DNA from 2 places in the Defluviitoga tunisiensis genome. Region 1 is predicted to be linked to the other one. Evidence: riboswitches for the same ligand, from Rfam matches in the RefSeq annotation. Region 1 holds a riboswitch; the other holds the start of a gene.

Region 1 (8,257 bases):
AAAGTATGTTCAAAAACACCAAATATTTTTTTATTAACGGGGTATTTATTGATACCATAATGAAAATATAGCCCTGCCTGAGCACCCCAACAAATATGTAGAGTAGAAAAAACATTATTTTTAGACCAACTCATAACATCTTTTAATTCTTCCCAATAATCAACATCTTCAAAGTTTAAGGTTTCAACAGGTGCCCCTGTAATAATTAATCCGTCAAACTTTTTATATTTAATTTCAAGTAATGTTGTATAAAAAGTACTCAAATACTCCTCTGAAGTGTTCTTAGATTTATGTGTGATCATTCTTAACAAGCTTACTTTCACTTGCAAAGGGGTATTCCCTAAAAGTCTAAGAATTTGAGTTTCTGTGACAACTTTTGTAGGCATCAAATTTAGAATAATAATTTCCAAAGGTCTAATATCTTGATGAATAGCCCTATCATGATACATTACAAAAACATTTTCTTTTTTTAATATTTCACCGGCTGGTAAATTTGCCGGTATGTTTATAGGCATTTATTTCCTAATTCTCCTTGAAATGTAGTAGCTTTAGTTAGGGATTGATTTATATCTTCTATTAAATCTATAACATCTTCCAATCCTATAGATAGTCTTATCATATCCTCAGTAACCCCAGAGGCAAGTTGTTCTTCTTTAGTTAGTTGTTGGTGAGTGGTACTAGCAGGATGAATCGCTAAAGATCTAACATCTCCAACATTAGCAACATGTTGAAAGAGTTCTAAGTGTTCTATAAATTGTTTTCCTGCTTCTAATCCCCCTTTTAATCCAAAGGTTAAGATCCCCCCAAAACCATTCTTTAAATATTTTTTTGAGTTTACATGCGTTTTATGATTTTCTAATCCTGGATAAATAACCCAATTGACCCTTGGGTCATTTTGCAAGTACTGAGCTATTTGCAATGCATTTGAGCAATGTCTTTGCATCCTTAAACTTAAGGTTTCTAACCCTTGCAATATCAAAAAAGAATTAATAGGGCTAATAGTACTTCCTATGTCTCTTAAAAATTGAGACCTGGCTTTTTGAATATATGCCCTATTTCCGAATTTTTCGAAAAAGTTTACTCCGTGAAATGCTGGATCTGGTTCACTTAATTCAGGAAACTTTCCGTTGTTCCAATCGAATTTGCCACTATCTACAATAATTCCACCAATACAAGTACCATGACCATTTATATATTTAGTTAGAGAATGAATTATAATATCAGCGCCAAATTCGAAAGGTTTACATAAAAATGGTGTGGCAAATGTATTATCTACAATTAAGGGAATCCCATTTTCATGTGCTATTTTTGCTATTTTTTCAAAATCTGGTACAGACAATTCAGGATTACCAATGGTTTCAACGTAAATTAACTTTGTTTTTTTTGAGATTTTCTTATGTAACATATCAAGGTCTGTAACGTCAAAAAAAATTGTTTTAATTCCTAATCTTCCAAGTGTATTTTTGAATAATGTAAATGTTCCACCATATAAAGAACTACTGCACAAGATTTCGTCTCCGGATTTTGTAATATTTAATACCGATATTGTTTCAGCGGCTTGACCCGATGCAGTAGCCAGGGCCCCCACTCCTGCTTCCAAAGTAGCAATTCGCTTTTCTAAAACCTCTGTGGTTGGGTTTTCCATTCTTGTATAAATATTGCCACTTTCTTCCAAAGAAAAGAGACTAACTGCATGATTAGTATCTTTAAACATATAAGAGGATGTCTGATAGATGGGAACAACATTTGAACCAGTTGTAGGATCTGAATTGTACCCGGCGTGGATCATTAAAGTATCAAATTTGTAATTCTTTTTTGCCATTTTTATTCCTCCTTAAAAGTTTGGGGTTTTATGCATGAATCTTTAAAAATCAAAAACCTTATGTCCATTTTTTAAAAAAATAAAAAACCTCTTCTTAAGACGAGAAGAGGTTTATTTTTTATTTTCCTCTCCTTATCTCTCAGAATTATTTCTGCAGGATTTGGCACCTTCACATAAAGATTATTTATGTAGGTTGCCGTGGTTTCACAGGGCCAGTCCCTCCACCACTCTCGATAAGGTATAAATTTATTAATTTTGATAAATTTTAACACAATTTATTATCAATGTCAAGTTAACTTATAAATCATGTAACAAATTAAAATTGTTAACTTTAATTAGAAACAAGTGTTATTTTAAAATGTTATAATCATATGAATTAATAATTTTAGATGAAATAGATGAGAAAGGGGTTAGATAATGTCTTGGCTTATTCCAATTATTATATTTTTTGATCAAATAACGAAAAAAACAGCTGAAACTATTTTAGTTCATAATCCCATAAAAATAGGCATTTTTGAATTAACTTATGTTGAAAATACAGGAGTTGCATTCGGACTTTTTAGGGGCAAGGCTCTTATTCATGGAATAATAGCAACAATTATTGTCACATTTCTTTATTTTTTTAGGGAACAGTATTTAAGGAGTAACCACATATTCAATTTTTCATTTGATTTAGGTATGTGTTTCATAATCAGTGGAGCCTTGGGTAATATCTTTGATAGAATTAGATTAGGTTATGTTGTTGATATAATATCTTGGCAAGATTTTACTGTATTTAATATTGCGGACATTTTTATCACGTTTGGAGGAATAATTTTATTGTACCATCTTGTTCGGAGGAGTTTACATGGAAAAAGTGATTTACAAAGTAAATGAAGGGGACGATCAAAAAAGATTGGACTTGTTTGTTTTAGAAAAGCTTCCTATAAAAGTTTCTAGAAATATGATTCAAGAATTGATAAAACGTGGGGCTGTTACCGTTAATGGCGGCATAAAAAAGTCTCATTACCTTGTAAAAAAAGGCGATGAAATCGTAATTTGTCTGGATAATTTAGAAATATCTGATCATATGAATGAAGAAGACTCGATATCCCCAGAAAATATACCTTTAGATATTTTATATGAAGATGAAGATATAATAGTAATCAATAAGCCCGCAGGCCTTTTGGTACATCCAACAAATAAAATTAGAAGTGGAACGTTGGTTAATGCATTAATGTATCATATAAAAGATTTCGATAAAATAGGAGATGATCCAAATCGTCTAGGAATAGTGCATAGACTTGACAAAGATACTTCTGGGGTACTGGTTGTAGGTAAAAACAGTTATTCAAAAAGTTTTTTATCTGAGCAATTTAAAGAGCGAAAAACTAAAAAAATCTATTTAACCATTGTAAGAGGTCTTTTAAAAGAAAAAGAAGGTGAAATAACTTTACCTTTAGGAAGGCACCCTACTTCAAGACAGAAAAGAGCGGTTGTTTTTAATGGGCGAGAAGCTGTAACTTTTTACAAAGTATTAAAGGAATTTAATAGTCTTGCATCTTTAGTATGGGTACAAATTGAAACGGGTAGAACACATCAAATAAGAGTTCATTTTAAATATATAGGAAATCCAGTTGTAGGTGATACATTGTATGGTAAAAATAAGTTTGAAAAGTCTGTGAAAATTCCTATTGAAAGACAAATGCTTCATGCATTGAAACTAGGAATTTATCATCCGAGAAATGGAAAGTGGATGGAGTTTTTAGCTCCTTTACCAGAAGATTTTAAAAAAGTTTTAATGAATTTCAGTAATGATTTGGGGGACAGCAATTGAAAATATTAGGTCCTGTAGAAACTTCAAAATCGATAGGTAAGTCTTATCTTCAAATAAAAGATCTTTTTGTTTTGGCCAAAAAATATGGTTTTAAATGCATAGTATTATCTGAATCTCATCCTAAATCTTGGCTGAGATTTATTTATTTATGTCAAAAGTACAAGATTAAGCCAATTATTTTATACGAAACAAATAATAAGAAGTTTTTTATTAAAAATAATGAAGATATCAAGCAAGCAATAATGCATTATAACAAACTTATTAACAATTTAAATTTAAAAGAGATCGATTTAAGTTTACCTTATGTAAGGTATCCAATAGATGGTTTAAAGAAAATTTTTAAAGATCCTGAATCATGGTGTGTAAAAGATGTGCTAAAATATCAGAACGAGCTTGCTTTCATTGGCGATGAGGAGACCTATTATAATTTAAAAGAATACACATTTAAAGAGTATAGGGTTAGAGAAAAAAATCTTATTGATTATTTTAAAGATATTAAAATGACGGATATAGAGAAAAAAAGATTAGCTTATGAATTAAGTACAGTTAAAAAATTAAGAGTTGAGAATTATATATTAACAGTAAAAGAAATAATAGAAGCTGCCGCCCAAAAAGGTATATTAATAGGACCTGGAAGGGGCTCAGCTGTTGGCTCTTTTTTAGTTTATAAGTTAGGTATAACTAAGGTTAATCCACTGAAATATGGATTATTATTTGAAAGATTTTTAAATGAATATAGACATGAGCTTCCTGATATAGATATAGACGTTGATGCAGAGAGAAGAAACGAACTTATAAAAACATTACAAGGAAATATGGGATTTTATAATGTTGTTCAAATACGGACTTATTCTACAATGAAAGTTAGGTCTGCTTTAAAAAAGAGTGAAGAATTACTAGGCTATTCTACCGACCTTCAGTTATTACCTCCAATTAGAAGTAAAGAAAACCTGAATAAACTATCAAATTATACCAATAAAGAAAAAATTTTCTATATCTTAGCGTACTATTTAGAAGGTTTAGAAACTGCAGAATCAACGCACGCAGCAGGTTTAGTTATATCAGATGATGATCTGAGAACCTTTGGACCTTTAGAACAAAGAAGTATACCTATACTTGAGTGGGAAATGTCAGATTTGAAGCTTGTGGGTGTTGAAAAATTTGATGTTCTTTCGTTAGATACACTATCTTTTTTAAAAAAAATAGAAGCAAAGGAAGAATATGAAAATTTAGAAGATACCTCAAATTATGCATATCTTTCAATGGGATTAACTAAAGGTATATTTCAATTAGATTCTAGATTAGGAAAAAGGCTTTCAAAAAAGATTAAACCAAAAAATTTTGAAGAGTTGGTATTATTGTTGGCTATAAACAGACCGGGTCCACTTGAATCGGGAATGATAGATCAGTATCTAGAAAAAGATGCTCCAGATTATTTGAAAGATATTTTTCCAGAGACTAAAGGTGTTTTGGTTTATCAAGAACAAATAATGAAACTTTCACAGATTTTAGGGGAATTCTCACCAGAAGAATCTGATTTATTAAGGAAGGCAATGTCTAAAAAAGAAAAAGAGAAGATTAGTAAGTTTAAAGACAAATTTATAAATAATGCTACCAAAAAAATAGGATATGCTCAGGCAAATTTATTGTTTTCTCAGCTAGAAAAATTTTCGCAATATGCCTTTAATAAATCTCACGCAGTAGCTTATGCACATATTTCTTATTGGCTTATGGACAAGAAATTTAAAGATCCATCTCATTTTTTTTTAGAATTAATTAAATTAAAAGGTCTAGACGTTGATATAATTAATGAGGCTAAAATATTAGGTGTAGATATCAAATCGCCTGATATTAGATATCCACATGGTAATTTTGATAAGACCCAAATTATCTTACCGTTATACACTGTTAAAGGCATAGGTAAAAATATAGCAGACATATTTATGAACTGCAAATTTCAAGATGTTGAAGATTTTTTTGATTTCGCAATACTAAAAAACATTAATAGAAACATCATTGAGTTGCTTATTAAATGTGGTTCTTTAGATTATTTAAATGATAACAGAAAACAGCTTTTAAAAAGTTCAACAGAATTATTAAGAGGAAGAAGTCAGGAGCTTCAGGAAATTGGAAGAATTTTATTTGGAGACAAGAAAAAAGATGATCTTGAAAGTAAAATCTATACAGAACTAGAAGATTATGCCCGTTATGACATTGAAACTATTGGATTACCTATAATACTAACAAAACAACAAGGGTTATCAAAGACTTTAATAAAAAAATATTTAAATAACGAGAAAATTGTTTTTGATGGTTATGCATTTCGTGAATTTCTAATAGATAATTCTGCTATAATGTATACTAAAATATATAACAGAACCCTGAAAAGAATAAAGAAGTTATTATAGCTTTAATAGAGGTGATAAATGAAGATAAATATATTGTCTATAGCCCATAAATATCCAGGGCAAGGTGTATATTCTGCTACAGAAGACCACATGTATTTGCTTGAAAAGTATAGTGATTACGAGATATATCAAAATAAGTTGTTTGGAAAATATGATATCTTACATATTCATACGATTAATCCAAAAAGCTTTTTCTCATTATTGTTCCATAAAAAAGAATCTTTTTGCGTTATAAGTGCTCATATTGTTCCAAATTCTTTAAAGGGTAGTTTAAAATTAAATAGATTTTGGCTATTTCTATTTAGAATATATCTCTGGAGTTTTTACAAAATTAGTGATGTTGTTTTAGCTGTAAGTGAAGAAACAAGAGAGGAACTTATAAATGATTTAAAAATTGAGCCAGAAAAAATTAAAGTGTTTCGAAATATTGTTAGAAAGGACCTGTTTTATACTAGTCAGAAAGATAAAGAATCTAAAAAAAAATTTTTAAGAAAAAAATATGGTTATTCTGTAAATGATTTTGTGGTTTTAGGAGCTGGACAAATTCAACCTAGAAAAGGCATTAGAGATTTCTTTGAAATGGCATCTGAATTAAAAGAAATGAAGTTTATTTGGGTTGGAGGTATGCCATTTCAAAAAATGACAGACGGTTATGAGGAAATGAATGAGTTAATTAATAATGCTCCTTCCAACTTGTTTTTTGCAGGAATAGTGAACAGAGAAAAAATGATTGATTTTTATAATATGGCCGATATATTTTTTCTTCCTTCCTTGCAAGAAACCTTTGGTTTAGTGGTTTTAGAAGCAGCAGGTAGCGGTTTACCAATTGTTTTGCGAGATTTGGAAGTATATAAAAAAATATTTAATTCTTGTTATCTATCAGGTACTTCTATTCAAGATTTTATGTTGATATTCAGAAAATTAAAAAATGATATAAATTTTTATAAGGAGTATGAAAGTAAGTCTTATAAGTTATTTGACATGTATAATGAAGAAAAAGCTTTTAGAGAATTAAAAAAAATTTATGAAGAAGGAGTTAATAGTAAAAAATAAGCAGTTAAAATTAAATAAAATACAAAGGTGAAGAACATGTCAGAAAAAATTGATAAAAAAGAAAAAGGAACTCTTAGTCGAAAAAAAATTATTATCAATATTATTTTAGTTGTTATAATAGGATTTGCAATAAACATAGTGATTTCTTTTTTCTCTGATTTTGAGGATACTGTAAGTGTTCTTAAAAATGTTAATATATCTGTCGTTTTAATATCTTTTTTAATTTTTTCTACTACTTACTTTATAGACTCCATTCGTCTATGTATAGTTACTTCAAGTTTTCAAAAGAAAATTAATTTCAAGGATGCTCTTAAAAATACTCTTTCATATTATTTTGTTTCTAACATAACTCCTATGACTAGTGGTGGACAGCCATATCAAATCTATCATCTTACTCAAATTGGTATAGAATCTACTCTAGCAACGAATATAGTTATGTCTAGATTTATTGAAAGTTTAATATTTTCAGGAGGAGTAATATTAATATTTCTGAAAAAAGTTATAAACGTTTTAGATAAAGTTGGTGTAGGAAGATATATAATTATAGCTGGAATAGTAGTATCAATGAGTTTGACTTCCCTATTAATCTTGATTTTTGTTTATCCAAAACTTTTATATAAGATATTCAATTTTTTTATAAAGATTTGGCCCAAAAAAAATAAAACAAAAATGAAAGAACGGGCCTCTAAGTTGGAGAATTGGCTAGAAAATTTAAAAGATAGTATCCATTCATTATGGATACAGAAAGCAAAAATTGTTGCATTCGATTTTATACTAGGTGGAGTGGTAACTTTCTTGCATTCTTTGGCTTTTTATGCGGCTTTGGCAGGGATAACTGGTGTAAAGTTTGGGATTTTTGATGTTTTTATACTTTTTATCATTATGAATTTTGTTGTTTATTATGTTCCAACACCAGGCTCTACAGGTGGAGTGGAAGCTTTTTACGGAATAGTATTATCTGGATTTATACAAAAAAAGTTTACATCTCCAGTTATTTTAATATGGAGATTTTCTACCTATTATTTGCAAATAGTTTTTGAAATATTGGTTTTATTTTTTATTAGAAATAACAAAAAAGACGAATAGTTAACTGCTAATTGTGAGCCCACCTCCTTATAGAAGTGAGAGAGTTTTGTCACTGATTAGGTTAAAGTTTAA
Region 2 (8,257 bases), 710 kb from region 1:
ACAAGAAAAATGTCTTCATAATCGCCTACGAGATGGAATCACCATTAGTCGAGATTGCAGGTATTCCCTTCTACAACTATGAATGGCCAAAAACCCCCATATCAATAAGAGTAGAAGGAGATAAAGCGTTAGTCGAAACTCTAGAACTATAAGTCAACGACTCATAAGGAGGGGAATAATGGACACTAAAGACTTAATTAAAAATCTTTCCGATTCTTTTGGAGTTACCTCTTTTGAAAACTGTACATTTCCATTAATTGAACAGTTTTTGCTAGAAATAAATCAAGATATCAAGTTAGAAAAAATAGGAATAGGTAATTTAGTAGCTACTTATGGCCAAGGTAATCCTAAGATTGCCTTTTTTGCTCATGTTGATGAAATTGGGATAGTTATTTCCAATATTATAGATGACACGTTTGCACGAATCGAAGCAGTTGGTGGAGTAGATCCTAGAACCTTGGTAGGTAAACGGGTGTGTTTTAGAACTGAGAATGGGGAAAAATTAGGGGTAATAGGATTTTTGGCACCTCATTTACAAAAGCCTGAAGATAAAGATAAATCTCCCTCTTTTGATGAGCTTTTTGTAGATTTCTCAGTTTCAGGTGGAACGAAAGATATAAATGTAGGTGATATTGGTGTTATTAATGTTGAGGCAAAAGATTTAGAGAACGACCAGATAGTTGGAAAGGCAATAGATAATAGAGCAGGCGTTGCCGTTCTTATTAAATCGTTTGAATATCTACAAAATCTTAAATTTGATGGACAATTGATGCTTTCTTTTAACAAAGGAGAAGAGGTAGGATTAGTTGGGGCAAAAGGGGCTGCTGAATATCTGCAACCTGACTATGCTGTAGTTGTGGATGTAACTTTTGGAGAGAGACTTCCTGAAAATGTTGAATCTTTTAAAATAGGTGAAGGTCCCGTAATTACTATAGGAGCACCGATTAACAGATGTGTATATGATGATTTAGTAAAAACTGCCAAAGATAATAATATAAAATATCAGATAGAAGCGGTTCCTAGTAGAAGTGGAACTGAAACGGATATTGTACAAATTGTTGGGCAGGGAATAAAAACAGGTTTAGTTTCCGTACCTATTCTAAATATGCATTCACCAAGTGAAGTTGTAAATATAAACGATATTGATAGAGCAGCCAAATTACTTGCTATGTTCGCATTAAATATGAGTCTAAAAACGAAGGGAAGTTTGAACGTATGAGAAAATATCTAAAAGATCTTACCGAATTATCTGGGATATCGTCTCGAGAAGAAAAGGTTAGAGAATATATAAAATCACAAGTAGAAGGTAAAGTCAACAATATAACTATTGACAATTTAGGCAACTTAATTTGCTTTGTTAAAGGAAAGGATTCATCCAAAAAGATGATGGTAGATGCACACATGGATGAAGTAGGATTTATGGTTACGAAAATAAATGATGATGGCACTTTAGGAATTTCTCCAGTTGGTGGGGTTGATCCTCGTGTTATTAAAAGTCAACGATTAAAGATAGAAGGAGTTTTGAATGCGGTAGTTAATTCAACTCCTATCCATTTAGATAAAGATATCAAAAGAGTGGTTAAATACGAAGAAATAAAAGTTTATGCGGGATTTTCTAGCAAAGAGGAAGCAAGTAAAAAAGTTAATTTAGGTGACATGGTTACCTTTGATACAACCTATGTTGAAGAAGGTAATTATGCTTTATCAAAGGCTTTTGATGATCGTGTTGGTTGTTCTATTATGCTAGATATAATTGATTATATCTATGAAAACAAATTACAACCAGCATTTGATACCTATTTCAACTTTGCAACTCAAGAAGAAGTTGGATTAAGAGGAACAGGAGTTGCAGCCGCAAGAATTAAACCTGATTTTGCACTTGTATTAGAAGGAACAACCGCTGGAGACAATCCTGAAAATCCGCCTGAAAAGTGGGCGACTCATATAGGAAATGGTCCAGTTATTACTTTTATGCACAGTGGTTTGGTAATAAAAAAAGAAATGTTTGAAACAATTGTAAATGCTGCAAAGGCTTTAAACATCAAATTTCAATATAAAATGAGAACAGCAGGAGGCACGAATGCTGCGAAACTTGCTAAGACCATGTATGGAATTCCAGCTGGAGTAATATCTGTGCCTTGTAGATATATACATTCGCCACTAGCAATACTGAATATAGATGATTATAATAATACTTATTCATTGGTAAAAGAATTAGTTACTAACAATGAAAGGTGGGTAAATTATGAAAGAGCTCATTAAAAATATAACCGAACTATATGGACCAAGCGGCAGAGAACATGAAGTTAGAGAGTTTATTAAAAAAGAAATAGAAGATTATGTAGATGAAATTAAGATTGACAAATTAGGAAATCTTATAGCAATAAAAAAAGGGCACTCCGGAAAAACCATATTATTTGATGCACATATGGATGAAATTGGGGTAGTAGTTACTCATATAATAGATGGGGGATTCTTAAAGATAGAACAAGTTGGGGGGCAATTTCCTCTTAATCTTGTTGGAGCTAGATTGAATTTTAAAGGAAGAATAGGTGTTGTAGGTATTGAAGGTGAGACTGATAAAGAACTGAGAGAAAACTATAAAAATGTGTCTTTAGACAATATTTATGTGGATATAGGTGTTTCTTCAAAAGAAGAAGCTGAAAAGTATGCCCCTATAGGTACATTTGGGGTATTTGCCGATGGATTTGTTGACTATGGAGAATACTGCTTATCTAAAGCATTAGATGATAGAATTGGATGCGCTTCACTTATAGAAACTATAAAACAAATGAAAGACAATAAACATACTGTTATTTTCGCATTCACTGTACAGGAAGAGGTTGGACTAGTAGGTGCATTCGTCTCAGCTTACGATTATAATGTAGATAGGGCTATTGCTATAGATGTCACAGATTCATTAGATACACCTAAAGCGCTAAAGAGAATGAGCATGAAACTTGGATATGGACCTTGTATAAAAATTAAAGATCTAGCTTCTGTTAGTGACAGAGAAGTCGTTGATTGGATAAAAGATACTGCAGTTAATAATAACATAAAATATCAACTTGAGGTGCTAACTTTAGGAGGTACAAATGCAGCAGGATATCAAAGAACAAAATCTGGGATTCCTAGTTGTACTATTTCTATTCCTACAAGATACATACATTCTCCTCATGAAATGATTTGCTATAGTGATGTAGTTGATACTGTAGAACTTATTTTAGCCTTAAGCGAAGCGGATTTTTAATTTCGTTAATAAGCTTTTAATGTAAAGGGGGATTAGTTAAAATGGTAAACGTTGCACTTATTGCTCATGACAAGAAAAAATTAGATCTTGTGATGTTTGTTAAAGAATGGAAAAATGTCTTTTCTCAGTGCAAACTCTATGCTACAAAAACAACAGGCTCGGTTTTAAAAGATAAAGTAGGTCTTGAAATACAAACCTTTGAGTCTGGTCCATTAGGGGGAGACTTACAGATAGGTGCTTTGGCAGTATCTGGTAAAATTGATTTCGTGCTTTTCTTAAGAGATCCACTAACTGCTCAACCACATGAGCCTGATGTATCTGCAGTATTGAGAATATGTGATGTACATAACATCCCTCTTGCAACAAATTTAGCTACAGCAGAGGCACTTGTTCTAGAAATAGAGAAAAAATTTACAAATAAATAGATTTTAAAATATATTAACAAAAAGCCAGGATTTCCCTGGCTTTTTATTTTCTAAGAGAATTAGCTATTTTTGTTCCGGCAAACTGTATAACTTGAGTTAAAAGTACCAATATAATAACATCATAAATTAAAACATCCATCCTGAACCTTTGGTATCCATAGTTAATTGCCATGGCTCCTAAGCCACCTGCGCCAACTGCTCCAGCTATTGCTGTATAAGTTATCAGGTTAATTATAAGGAGTGTGATGTTTGCGACCATTTCTGAGGCAGTTTCAGGCAATAATACTTTCGAGATAAACTGCCAATTTGTCATACCCATAGACACAGCAGTATCCCAAAGCCCTTGTGAGAGGTTGTTAAAAGAATTCTCTGCTAATCTTGCCATAAATGGGATAGCAGCTATGCTTAAAGGTACTATTGCAGCTGTTGACCCGATTATTGTTCCTGTAAGCAATCGAGTTAATGGAATTATAAGTATTATTAATATAATGAATGGGATAGATCTAAATATATTTACAACCCAATCAAGGACAGAGTAAAAGGTTTTTGATGACTTTTTCTCACTCTTAGATAACATATACAAAGCAATTCCTAAAGGTATACCTAGTAATATTGCAAATAGTGCTGATACTAAAGTCATATACAAGGTTTCTAAAGTAGCAAAAATAAGATCTTGGACCATTTTAGTTCAACACCTCAACTTTATACACATTCTCTGATAACTCTTTCAAAAAATTTTCGACATGAGAATTATCAGAATTAATAGCAATAATCATTGTTCCGTAAGGACTATCTTTTAAATGTTCTATTTTTCCGTACAAAATATTTACACTTACATCATATTTTTTAGCAACGTCGTACAAAACAGGCTCGTGGGTTTTACTTCCCCAAAATACTATTTTTAATAGCTTTTGATTTTTATTTCGTACCATCTCCCAAGTCTTGCTCCAGTCAATATTGATTTCTTGATAAAATTCATTGTTTAATTCTGTTTCTTTTTCAATGAAAAATTCGTGAACAGGCCCTACAAAGTTTACATAACCATTTTTTAAATATACTACTTTGTCACAAATTTTTTTAATCACGTCCATTTCATGAGTTACGATTAATATAGATTTCCTAGTAGATTGGTTAATTTCCAAAATCAAATCAAGTATCTTTTGAGTAGTCTTAGGATCTAGCGATGAAGTTGGTTCATCGAACAATATAATATCAGGATTACTTATTAGTGCTCGAGCTATAGCAGTTCTTTGTTTTTCACCACCAGATAATTGTGATGGATAGGCGTCTTTTCTTGGGATAAGATTCATGCTTTCAAGCATTTTATTCACTTTTTCTTCAATTTCTTTTTTTGAAAGATCTTCAATTTCAAGTGGTAAAGCAACATTTTGAAAGACTGTTCTAGAGCTTAATAGATTAAAGTGTTGAAATACTATGCTAATTTTTTTTCTAATCTTTCGTAACTCTTCTTTATCTAAAGATGTTAGATCTACACCGTCTAATAAGATTTTACCAGAAGTAGGAACCTGGAGCAGGTTCAAGGTTCTCAAAAGAGATGTTTTTCCTGCTCCAGAAAGCCCAATAATGCCAACGATTTCTCCATCTTCAACTTTAAAGTTAATATCCTTTAGAACATGGTAATTATCTTCGTATATTAGGTTTAAGTCTTTTATTTCTAACAATTACCTATCTCCTTTTATATTAAAATTAACTAAAAAACAGGGACTACAGCTCCATTATATTTTTCGAGTATAAAATTTCTGACTTTATCAGTTGTTAAAACTTCTATTAGAGCCTTAACTAATTCATCGTTTAGTCTTTCCTCGCGAACAGCTATTATATTTGCGTATGGAGATTCTGCTCCCTCAAAAAACACAGCATCTTTTAGAGGATTTAAATCAGCTTCCATTGCATAATTTGTGTTTATTACTGCACCAACTACGTTTTTATCGGTTTTGTATGTTCTTGGTAAATAAGGCGCTTCAAGTTCTTTAAAGGTCAAATTATATGGATTTTCAACTATGTCTTTTACTGTAGCAACTAAAGGATCTTCTCTTTCTCTAAGTTTTATTAAGTCATGTTGTTCCAAAAGCAAAAGAGCCCTTCCTTCATTAGTAACATCATTTGGAATTATAATTATATCGCCTTTTTTAAGGTCTTTTAAATCCTTTTTTAGGTAAAAACCCATAGGTTCAACATGAATCTTTGCAGCACAGACTAAACCTTCAATTTTACGTTCTTTGACAAAGGTTAGTAAGTATGGTTCATGTTGAAAATAATTTGCATCAATTGAACCGTCTGCTAGAGCTAGATTTGGTTGAACATAATCAGTAAAAATAATGATGTCTAATTTAACCCCGGTTTTTTGTTCGAAATCATCTTTGACGAATTCTAAAATTTCTGCATGTGGAACTGGAGAGGCACCAACTTTAAAACTCTTACTTTTTGCTGCAGAAAATCCAACAACAGAAAATAATACTACAAGAAGAATCAGTGATACAAAAACCTTTCCTAATGTTTTACTCTTTTTCATTTAATCTCCCTCCTAGTGATTAATTACGTTCTTATTTTTGTATTATAAGCGGAAAATTATGGATAAATTGTTAGGGCTGCCGCCCTGTAACCCGCTAAATATTCCAATATTGTAATTAAAGCGTTCTTATTTTTGTATTATAAGTGGAAAATTATGGATAAGTTGTTAGGGCTGCCGCCCTGTAACCCGCTAAATATTCCAATATTGTAATTAAAGCGTTCTTATTTTTGTATTATAAGTGGAAATTATAGATAAGTTGTTAGGGCTGCCGCCCTGTAATCCACTAAACTCCAGATTTTGTAACATTTATTTTGACTGTAGAGTAATATTCGCAAGGTACAAAAAAACCTCTTCCGGTTATTGCTTGGAAGAGGTTAATTATTTTCTTATTTTCCCTCTCCTTATCTCCCGGAAAACTTCCTGCAGGATTTGGCACCTTTGCATAAATTGTTTTTATGCAGGTTGCCGTGGTTTCACAGGGCCAGTCCCTCCACCACTCTTGATAAGGAAATCATCTATTTATTTTTTCAATCATAACATATTTAGTTGGCAATGTCAAGGAGATAGAAAAAATAAAAGTAAAAGTTTACATGAGTTTTTTAAGAATTGTTCAATATTTTAATGATTATTATGTTATAATAATCATTAGAAACGTGGATTAATAACGTTAAATTTAGAGTTGGTCCAGAGCGAATCCCTCCCCCCATTTTATTTGTACAAGCACCCAACATGTTAAAGAAATTAAGAATTAGAGAAGATTAGAAGTCGGTGGGGTATTTTGTAACAAAATCAAATACAAAACGTATGTAAAATGAGCTTTTTAGAATTTCTAAACTGAGTATAATAATGATTTTAGGAGGAGATAGTTATGAATAGTTCTGTAAAAATTACCGATGATATTTATTATGTAGGTGTTAATGACAGAGATACAGCACTTTTTGAAAATCTTTGGCCTCTTGATAAAGGTGTAAGTTATAATTCTTATTTAATTTTAGATGAGAAAACAGCATTGATAGATACTGTTAAAGAAAGTAAAATCTCAGAATTTTTTGATAAGATCAGACATCTTCTTAATGGTAGGGCTTTGGATTACTTAATAATAAACCATATGGAGCCCGATCACTCAGGTTCTATTCCTGAATTATTACAAGAATTTCCTGGAATTAAAATTGTAGGAAACAAGACTACCTTTCAATTTATTAAGGATCTATACAAGGTAGAAGACAATTTTCAAGAAATAAAAGATGGTTCTGTTTTAAATTTAGGTAAGCATACATTGAAATTTTATCTCACACCAATGGTTCACTGGCCTGAAACTATGATGACGTATGATGAAAAAGATAAGATACTTTTTTCAGGAGATGCCTTTGGTGGATTTGGAACTTTAGATGGCGGGATTTTTGATGATGAAGTAAGAATCGATTTTTTTGAAGATGAGATAAGAAGATATTTTTCGAATATTATTGGAAAATACACAAAGATGGTTCAAAGGGCTTTAAACAAGTTAAAAGATGCAAACATTGATATAGATATAATTGCAGCAACTCATGGTCCTGTTTGGAGAAAAGATCCAAAAAGAATCATAGATTTGTACGATAAATGGAGTAGATGTGAAACAGAAAAAGGTGTAGTAATTGCATATGGCTCTATGTACGGAAATACAGAAGAAATGGCCGAATATGTTGCAAGAAGGTTAGCAGAAGAAGGAATAAAAGAGATAAAAATAATGAGTGTATCAAAAACGCATATTTCTTATATTATCAATGAAATATGGAAGTACAAAGGTGTAATATTAGGGAGTTGTACATATAATCAAGGGTTATTTCCTTACATGGAATCGTTAGTACAGTGGTTAGCTCACAATGACATAAAGAACCACGTTTTAGGAATATTTGGAACTTATGGTTGGAGTGGAGGAGGGGTTTCTACTTTAGTTAAATACAACGAACAGATGAAATGGCCTTTAGTATATGAACCAGTTGAGGCGAAGTTGTCTGCTAAATCTGAAGATTTTAAAAAGTTAGATGAATTAGCAAAGGCTATGGCAAG

What was found. A riboswitch is a leader RNA that binds a small molecule or an ion and turns the genes downstream of it on or off. The one in region 1 is predicted to bind S-adenosylmethionine.
Region 2: linked by a shared signal. The riboswitch ahead of DTL3_RS04300 (MetQ/NlpA family ABC transporter substrate-binding protein) and the one ahead of DTL3_RS01050 (O-acetylhomoserine aminocarboxypropyltransferase/cysteine synthase family protein) in region 1 are both predicted to bind S-adenosylmethionine.

Annotation. Positions count from the first base shown of each region.
Region 1 covers NZ_LN824141.1:202,471-210,727, reverse strand. Annotated here, with positions in the region: gene metA (homoserine O-acetyltransferase MetA) at 1-515, opposite strand, end outside; gene DTL3_RS01050 (O-acetylhomoserine aminocarboxypropyltransferase/cysteine synthase family protein) at 506-1,822, opposite strand; SAM riboswitch class I at 1,952-2,062, opposite strand; gene lspA (signal peptidase II) at 2,240-2,698, shown strand; gene DTL3_RS01040 (RluA family pseudouridine synthase) at 2,670-3,638, shown strand; gene DTL3_RS01035 (helix-hairpin-helix domain-containing protein) at 3,635-6,046, shown strand; gene DTL3_RS01030 (glycosyltransferase) at 6,065-7,099, shown strand; gene DTL3_RS01025 (lysylphosphatidylglycerol synthase transmembrane domain-containing protein) at 7,136-8,185, shown strand.
Region 2 covers NZ_LN824141.1:913,795-922,051, forward strand. Annotated here, with positions in the region: gene DTL3_RS04265 (septum site-determining protein MinC) at 1-152, shown strand, start outside; gene DTL3_RS04270 (M20/M25/M40 family metallo-hydrolase) at 179-1,219, shown strand; gene DTL3_RS04275 (M42 family metallopeptidase) at 1,216-2,262, shown strand; gene DTL3_RS04280 (M42 family metallopeptidase) at 2,246-3,250, shown strand; gene mgsA (methylglyoxal synthase) at 3,292-3,675, shown strand; gene DTL3_RS04290 (methionine ABC transporter permease) at 3,719-4,357, opposite strand; gene DTL3_RS04295 (methionine ABC transporter ATP-binding protein) at 4,359-5,357, opposite strand; gene DTL3_RS04300 (MetQ/NlpA family ABC transporter substrate-binding protein) at 5,387-6,208, opposite strand; SAM riboswitch class I at 6,607-6,717, opposite strand; gene DTL3_RS04305 (FprA family A-type flavoprotein) at 7,077-8,257, shown strand, end outside.